DNA from 2 places in the Streptomyces sediminimaris genome. Region 1 is predicted to be linked to the other one. Evidence: riboswitches for the same ligand, from Rfam matches in the RefSeq annotation. Region 1 holds a riboswitch; the other holds the start of a gene.
What was found. Region 1 has a riboswitch for glycine ahead of gcvT (glycine cleavage system aminomethyltransferase GcvT). Riboswitches for the same ligand answer to the same signal wherever they lie in the genome.
Positions count from the first base shown of each region.

Region 2: it holds a riboswitch for glycine, as region 1 does, so the genes downstream of both, gcvP (aminomethyl-transferring glycine dehydrogenase) here and gcvT (glycine cleavage system aminomethyltransferase GcvT) in region 1, are expected to answer to the same signal.

Region 1 is NZ_JBJWOT010000001.1:5,850,845-5,855,050, reverse strand. It holds gene ACJ9NR_RS27270 (enhanced serine sensitivity protein SseB) at 174-968, opposite strand; gene ACJ9NR_RS27265 (AAA family ATPase) at 1,037-1,708, opposite strand; glycine riboswitch at 1,881-1,973, shown strand; glycine riboswitch at 1,974-2,083, shown strand; gene gcvT (glycine cleavage system aminomethyltransferase GcvT) at 2,118-3,236, shown strand; gene gcvH (glycine cleavage system protein GcvH) at 3,368-3,745, shown strand; gene glyA (serine hydroxymethyltransferase) at 3,760-4,206, shown strand, end outside.
Region 2 is NZ_JBJWOT010000001.1:1,434,960-1,439,165, forward strand. It holds gene gcvP (aminomethyl-transferring glycine dehydrogenase) at 1-1,535, opposite strand, end outside; glycine riboswitch at 1,711-1,806, opposite strand; gene ACJ9NR_RS06735 (PRC-barrel domain-containing protein) at 1,920-2,297, shown strand; gene ACJ9NR_RS06740 (DNA polymerase IV) at 2,298-3,686, opposite strand; gene ACJ9NR_RS06745 (MerR family transcriptional regulator) at 3,766-4,206, opposite strand, start outside.

The DNA of each region.
Region 1 (4,206 bases):
TGAGGCTCGCGCTCACGTGTCGTACCGCCCCTTCGAGTCGTTGCCCCGCGTTCTTGTGACAGCTTAAGCGCCCCGTGGCCCGGTGCTCGTTGCGCGTGCGCGAGTGCGGGTGCGTCGTGGCTCGTCGCGCGGTTGCCCGGGCCCCCGGGGGCCCGGATGCCGCTCGGGGGGTCTCAGAGGTGGTCCCTCGTATAGAAAGGGCGTACCCGTTCGCGCATCCAGTTCGCCACCGGGTCGTCCGTGACGTCCAGGAGGACGAGGTTGACCGGCCACGGGGCCGGGACCTGGGTCACGGCCCGCTCCAGGGCCTGCAGGGGAAGCGCCCTCAGGTCGCCCTCCAGCTGGGAGAGTTCGACACCCACGAACATCACCGGGTCCGCGGTCTCCACGGCGGCCAGGCAGCGGCGGGCCGAGACGACCACGCCGGTCGCGGCGAACCCGGCGGACGCGGCGGCCAGGAAGTCGACCGGGTCGTCCTGCCAGTCCGGCTCGTAGAGGCGGACGCGGGCGCCGGTGGCGGGGCCGTCCAGCGGGGTGCGGCCCGCCCGGCACAGTTCGGCGACGGCGGCCGGCGGGAGCGGGACGCCGACCACGCCGTCCGGGTTGACCGCCAGACCGACCTGCGGGGGCAGGCCGCGGGCGAACTCGACGGCCGGGGCGATCGTGTACGACATGTGGGCGCCGACGACGTGCCGGAACTGCTCCTCGGAGCTGAAGACCGGGACGTAGGCCTGGCCCTCGAGCTCCAGCGTCGGCAGGTCCAGCGGACCGCTGTGCGGGCCGCCGCCGCTGGGCAGCGGCACCCAGAGGAAGCTGCGGGCGAGCACCTCGATGATGCGGCCGCCCGCGGCGGGCATGCCGAGGGAGGCCGACAGCACCTCCTCCAGCTCGTTGCCGGGCCATCCGCCGTGCGGATGGGGGTGCGCCTGCGTGGGAAAGTCCGCGGGGAGATCCGCTGGGAAGTCCATCTGTGTCCGACCGCCTGCTGAGAACCTGCTGTGGCTGGAAAGGCTAGCGGGTGCGCGGGGCGAGGAGGTCAGCCCGTGAAGCCGATGCTGCGCAGCACGTCCGCCGCGTCCCGGTCCAGCAGCACCGCCGAGCCGACGCCCTCGGGCAGGTCGCCGCGTTCGACGGAGCGGATCAGCCGGGCGGCCGCCGTGCGGTGGCGCAGGAAGGCGTAGCGGGAGACGCCGCGGCCGCGCTCGCGCTGGCCCCTGAGGGCCGTGCCCGGCGCGACGTCCAGGAGCACCAGGTGCAGGGTGCCGCCGCGGCGGCGGGCCGCCCGGGCCAGCCAGCCCCGCACCCAGGCCTGTGTGCCGCAGTCGTGCACGACGACGCCCCCGCCGCCGCGCAGGGTGCGGCGCAGGCCGGCGTAGTGCGCGAGCCGGACCAGGGGACGGTAGACCGCGTACGGCAGCAGGCGGGGCACGCGGGCGGCCCAGCGGTCCCGGGTGTCCTGGGAGTCGACGCGCTCTCCCCGCACCGCGCGCTCCATCAGCGTGGACTTGCCGCTGCCGGGCAGACCGGTGACCACCACGAGGTCGCGGGGGCCGAAGAGCAGGGCGTGCGGGCTGTGCCCCGAGCGGTCGCGCAGGTCGCGGACCACGGGGGCCCGGCCGCCGCGTGCCTTTCCGGCCGGGGCCACGGACTGCTCGGGCAGTGCGACGGCCGGGGTCGTGGCGTACGCCGTGGGCCTGTTCACCGTCATCGTCCTCCCCCTGGGCGGGTACCGGGTTCCCTGCCCGTCAAGTGTAAAGAGAAGGTAATGCGCGGGTCTCGCGTTTTCGTGATCGCTCTGCCACAGGCCGGTTACAGATGCGGGCCTGCCACCCGTGCGGAAGGCGTGCGATGATGTGCGCGCCAACTGCATACCGGCCGCTTGAATCCGCGCGGGAGAGTCCCCAGACCGCTGGGGCGCCGAAGGAGCAAGTTCCTCCCTTGAATCTCTCAGGCCCCGTTACCGCGCGGGCGAGGCACATCTGAAAAGCGGGCCGCTGCGTCAGTGGCTCCACCCAAGGTGCAAACCCCGGTCGCTCCCGCGATCAGGGCGAACCTCTCAGGTTCCGATGACAGATGGGGAGGAACGACTCGCCTGTCATGACTTGGGAGACCGACCGATGAGCAGTACCGAACCGCGTCGTACCGCGCTCGATGCCCTGCATCGCTCGCTCGGCGCGACGATGACCGACTTCGCCGGCTGGGACATGCCCCTGCGCTACGGCTCCGAGCGCGACGAGCACCTCGCGGTGCGCACCCGGGCCGGCCTGTTCGACCTCTCGCACATGGGCGAGATCACCGTCACCGGACCGCAGGCCGCCGCGCTGCTGAACTTCGCCCTGGTCGGCAACATCGCCTCCGTGGGCGTCGGCCGCGCCCGCTACACCATGATCTGCCGCTCCGACGGCGGCATCCTGGACGACCTGATCGTCTACCGGCTGGGCGAGAGCGCGTACCTGGTCGTCGCCAACGCCTCCAACGCCCAGGTGGTGCTGGACGCGCTGACGGAGCGGGCCGCCGGCTTCGACGCCGAGGTGCGCGACGACCGGGACGCCTACGCGCTGCTCGCCGTGCAGGGCCCGGAGTCGCCCGGCATCCTCGCGTCGCTGACCGACGCCGACCTGGACGGCCTGAAGTACTACGCGGGCCTGCCTGGCACCGTCGCCGGCGTCCCCGCGCTGATCGCGCGCACCGGCTACACCGGCGAGGACGGCTTCGAGCTGTTCGTGAAGCCGGAGCACGCCGTCGAGCTGTGGCAGGCGCTGACCAAGGCGGGCGAGGCCGCCGGCCTGGTCCCCTGCGGGCTGTCCTGCCGGGACACGCTGCGTCTGGAGGCGGGCATGCCGCTGTACGGGCACGAGCTGTCGACCTCCCTCACGCCCTTCGACGCCGGGCTCGGCCGGGTGGTGAAGTTCGAGAAGGAGGGCGACTTCGTGGGCCGTGCCGCCCTGGAGCAGGCCGCCGCCCGCGCGCAGGAGAACCCGCCCCGTGTCCTGGTCGGCCTGGTCGCCGAGGGCCGCCGGGTCCCGCGCGCCGGGTACCCGGTCGTCGCCGGCGGCACGGTGATCGGCGAGGTCACCTCCGGCGCCCCCTCCCCCACCCTGGGCAGGCCGATCGCGATGGCGTACGTCGACGCGGCGCACGCGGCGCCCGGCACCCCCGGGGTCGCCGTGGACATCCGGGGCAGCCACGAACCGTACGAGGTCGTGGCACTGCCGTTCTACAAGCGCCCGAAGTAGACACTGGACGGGTGCGACCGGGCCCACGCACGTGAGCCCGCGCACATCCCCCCCGTTCACACCGGGTTCCCACCGGCATTCAGCAGTCCCCCATTCACCAGCACCTCCGCGCGTACAGGAGAATCCAGGCCATGAGCAACCCCCAGCAGCTGCGCTACAGCAAGGAGCACGAGTGGCTGTCGGCCGCCGAGGACGGCGTCTCGACGGTCGGCATCACCGAGTTCGCGGCGAACGCGCTCGGCGATGTCGTCTACGCCCAGCTCCCCGAGGTCGGCTCCGCGGTGACCGCGGGCGAGACCTGCGGCGAGCTCGAGTCGACCAAGTCGGTCAGCGACCTGTACTCCCCCGTCACCGGTGAGGTCACCGAGATCAACGAGGACGTCGTCAACGACCCGTCCCTGGTGAACTCGGCCCCCTTCGAGGGCGGCTGGCTGTTCAAGGTCCGGCTCACCGAGGAGCCCTCCGACCTGCTCTCCGCCGACGAGTACACCGCCCAGAACGCCGGCTGAGGAGCCGTAGACGCATGTCTGTCCTGAACACGTCCCTGCACGAGCTGGACCCGGAGATCGCCGCGGCGGTCGACGCCGAGCTGGAGCGCCAGCAGTCGACGCTGGAGATGATCGCCTCGGAGAACTTCGCGCCGCTCGCGGTGATGGAGGCCCAGGGCTCGGTGCTGACCAACAAGTACGCCGAGGGCTACCCGGGCCGGCGCTACTACGGCGGCTGCGAGCACGTCGACGTCGCCGAGCAGATCGCCATCGACCGGGTCAAGGAGCTGTTCGGCGCCGAGTACGCCAACGTGCAGCCGCACTCCGGCGCCTCCGCCAACCAGGCCGCGCTGTTCGCGCTGGCCCAGCCCGGGGACACCGTCCTCGGGCTGGACCTCGCGCACGGCGGCCACCTCACCCACGGGATGCGGCTGAACTTCTCCGGCAGGCAGTTCCACGTGGTCGCCTACCACGTGGACGCG
Region 2 (4,206 bases), 4.4 Mb from region 1:
GAGCCCAGCGGGATCATGCCGCGGTCGAGCGCGTAGTCCCGGTCGGCCAGCCTGCGCAGGTAGCGCAGCATCGCGGTCTCGGAGCGGTGCTGGTGGAAGACGGGGTGGGTGAGGACGGCGTCGGCGCGCAGCAGGCCCTCCGGGACCGCGTCCCCGGCAGCCGCGTCCAGCGCCTCGATGTCGCCCTCGGCCCCGAAGGCGCTCCAGACGGCGGCCAGCTGGGCGCGCCCGGTGGTCTCGTCGCAGGCGACCGACACGTGGTCGGCGTCGACGAGACGGAGGTTCACGCCGTTCTCCCGCGCGGCGGCCACGACCTCGGCGGCGCGTCCGGGCACGCGCGCGGTGATCGTGTCGAAGTAGGAGCCGTGCACGGTCTCCACGCCGCCGGCCCGCAGGCCCTCGGTGAGGATCACGGCGTAGCGGTGGGTGCGCCGCGCGATGGTCCGCAGACCGTCGGGCCCGTGGTAGACGGCGTACATTCCGGCCATGACGGCGAGCAGCACCTGCGCGGTGCAGATGTTGCTGGTGGCCTTCTCGCGCCGGATGTGCTGTTCGCGGGTCTGCAGCGCGAGCCGGTAGGCCTTGTGCCCGTCGGCGTCCACGGAGACGCCCACGAGCCGCCCGGGGAGGCTGCGCGCGAACTTCTCGCGCACCGCCATGTAGCCGGCGTGCGGCCCGCCGAAGCCCATCGGCACGCCGAAGCGCTGCGTGGTGCCGACGGCGATGTCCGCGCCGAGCTCACCGGGCGACTTCAGCAGCGTCAGCGCGAGCAGGTCGGCGGCGACGGTGACGAGCGCGCCCAGCTCGTGCGCCCGGTCGATCAGCGGCTTGATGTCGCGTACGGCACCGGAGGCGCCGGGGTACTGCAGCAGCACGCCGTTGATCTCCCGCCCGGCGACGTCGGCCGGGATGCCGTCGGTGAGGTCGGCGACCACGACCTCCACGCCGGCCGGCTCGGCTCGGGTCTCGATCACGGCGATGGTCTGCGGCAGCACGTCCGCGTCGACCAGGAACAGACCCTTCTTGTTCCTGCCCATGCGCCGGGACAGCGCCACGGCCTCGGCGGCGGCCGTGCCCTCGTCGAGCAGCGAGGCACCGGAGGTGGGCAGTCCGGTGAGATCGGCGACCATGGTCTGGAAGTTCAGCAGCGCCTCGAGCCGGCCCTGCGAGATCTCCGGCTGGTACGGCGTGTAGGCGGTGTACCAGGCCGGGTTCTCCATCACGTTGCGCAGGATGACCGGCGGCGTGAAGGTGCCGTAGTACCCGAGCCCGATCATGGAGTCGAGCACCTGGTTGCGGTCCGCGAGCGAGCGCAGCTCGGCGAGCACCTCGGCCTCGGTACGGGCGCCCGGCAGGTCCAGGGCGTCGGCGTTCTTGATCACGTCCGGGACCGCGGCGGCCGTGAGCTCGTCCAGCGAGCCGTAGCCGACCTGCGCGAGCATCTTGGCCCGGGCCTCGTGGTCGGGGCCGATGTGACGCTGTTCGAAGGGAATCCCCTTCTCCAGCTCGGTGAGCGGAATGCGATGCGGGGTCATTGCGGAGGCCTCCTGGTCGACACGACCTTCGAGGGGCACCACGGCGCGGGTACCCGGACGGCCTCCCCCTCTGTCATCTCAACCTGAGAGCTTCACCGGGTCGCCCGAGAGCTCCCGGCTTTCACCGTCGGTGAGAGCGGAAGCCGTCGACACCCGCCCTGCTTTCCAGAGTGACCTCGTCCGCGCGGTACGTGTGCCTGAGAGATTCCGGGGAGGATTTGCTCCTTCGGCGCCTCCGATGTCGCCTGGAGGACTCTCCCGCACGGGGTCAGCAGCCGTTGTCAGCCTACCAGCGCGCACAAAGGCCGGTCCTTCGAGTGGCCACCTCGGCCGTTGTGCTCTTTTGTAGTGCTTACGGATGAGTTGCGACCAAGTGGAGGGACCGTGCAGACCGAGATCGATCCGCGCAACCTGATCGGCCGCAAGGCGTTCGACCGCAACGGCGTCAAGCTCGGCACCGTCGACGAGGTCTACCTCGACGACGCGACCGGGGTGCCGGAGTGGGCGGCCATACGCACCGGCCTGTTCTCCCGGGACGCCTTCGTCCCCCTGGCACCCAGCGAACTGGTCGAGGGAACCCTGCAGGTCCCCTTCGACCGCACCCTGATCAAGGACGCCCCGGACTTCGGCGTCGGCCGTCACCTCTCCCCGGAGCAGGAGCTGCAGCTCTACCACCACTACGGCCTCGACACCACCACGCCTCCCTCCGCCCCGGACCGCTCCTTCGGCAAGCTCGCGGGCACCGGGGACGCCGACGCCTAGCTAGGACACCTCGGCGAAGGTGGTGCCGGGCCCCCGCGCCACCAGAGGCAGCGGATCCGCCGGCTCGAGACCGGGGTCGTCGGTCCTGAACGTCCGCACCCGCCCGGGTGGTGAACCGGGCGTCTCGAACCGCACCGTGACCCGTCCCAGGCCACTGCCCTGCACCCATCCGTGCCCGAACTCGCCGTGCCGCACGTCGTGCCCCGAAGGCCAGCGCCGCTCGGCCGGCACCGGCTCCGCCTCCGCGGGTTCGTCCGCCGGCTCCGCCTCCACCGGCTGCGCCGTCCCCTCCGCCGCCGCCCGCTCCGCCCGCTCCCCCGCTGCCTGCGCGAACAGGTCCTCCTGCGTGAAGTCCGCGAGCCCGCTGACCCCGACCCCGAGCAGCCGCACCCCGCCCGTGGTGTCCACCGTGTCCAGCAGCCGGGCCGCCGCCTCCCGCACCACCGCCGGATCGTCCGTGGGCCCGCGCAGCGTCTCGGAACGCGTCAGCGTCGAGAAGTCGTAGCGCCGCACCTTCAGCACGATCGTCCTCCCCGACAGTCCGGCGCCGCGCAGCCGCCGCACACACCGGTCGGCCAGCCGCTGCACCTCGAGGCCGACCCGCAGCCGGTCGTGGATGTCCACGTCGTAGGTGTCCTCGACCGACACCGACTTGGTCTCCCGCTCGGCGACCACGGGCCGGTCGTCGTGCGCCAGCGCCATGGCGTACAGCGCCTGCCCATGAGCCCTGCCCAGCAGCCGCACGAGCTCGTCCTCGCCCGCCTCGGCGATCTCGTCGACGGTGCTGATCCCGGCCCGTCTGAGGTGGTCCCCCGTCGCCGGCCCCACCCCCGGCAGCGTCCGTACCGGCATCGGCCCGAGCAGCGCCCGCTCGGTCCCCGGCTCGATCAGCACCAGACCGTCCGGTTTGGCCTCCTCGGAGGCGATCTTCGCGAGCATCTTGGAGGCGGCGAGCCCCACCGAGCCGGTGAGCCCGGTCCCGGCGCGTATGTCCGCCCGCAGCTTCTCCCCCACCAGGCGGGCCGACGCGTCGTCCCAGGCCACCTCCCCGGCCTCCAGATCCACGAAGGCCTCGTCCAGGCTCAGCGGCTCCACCAGCGGCGACAGCGCGTGCAGCAACGCCATGACCTGCTCGCTGATCGCCTTGTAGAAGCCGAAGCGTGGCACCAGACAGGCGGCGTTCGGCGCGAGCCGCCGTGCCTGCGCCATGGGCATCGCCGACCGCACCCCGAACACCCGTGCCTCGTACGAGGCGGTCGCGACCACCCCGCGCGGCCCCAGCCCGCCCACGATCACGGCCTTCCCGCGCAGACTCGGCTTGGATGCCTGCTCCACCGAGGCGTAGAAGGCATCCATGTCGAGATGCAGGATCGTGGCCGCGTTCCTCACAGGTCCGATGCTGCCCCATGCCACTGACAATGGCCTCCTACGGCCGCCCGGTCGCGCCGCGAGGCGGCCGGGCGGGTCGTCAGACGGCCCGGTTGCGCCGCCGCGCCAGTTCGTCCGCCGGGTTGTGCCCGATCAGGGTCTCGCCGGTGTCGATCCGCTCACCGTGCAACTGCGACAGCGCGTTCTCGACGTCCCGCCAGACCACGCCGACGGCGATCCCGAAGATCCCCTGGCCGCCCTGGAGCAGTGCGTGCACCTCGTCGGGAGAGGTGCACTCGTAGACCGTGGCACCGTCGCTCATCAGCGTCATGCGCTCGAGGTCCCTGAAGCCCCGCTCACGCAGGTGCCGCACCGCGGTGCGGATGTTCTGCAGGGACACACCCGTGTCCAGGAACCGCTTGACGATCTTCAGGACGACGACGTCGCGGAAGCTGTAGAGGCGCTGCGTCCCCGACCCGTAGGCGGGCCGCACGCTCGGCTCGACGAGCCCGGTACGGGCCCAGTAGTCCAGTTGCCGGTA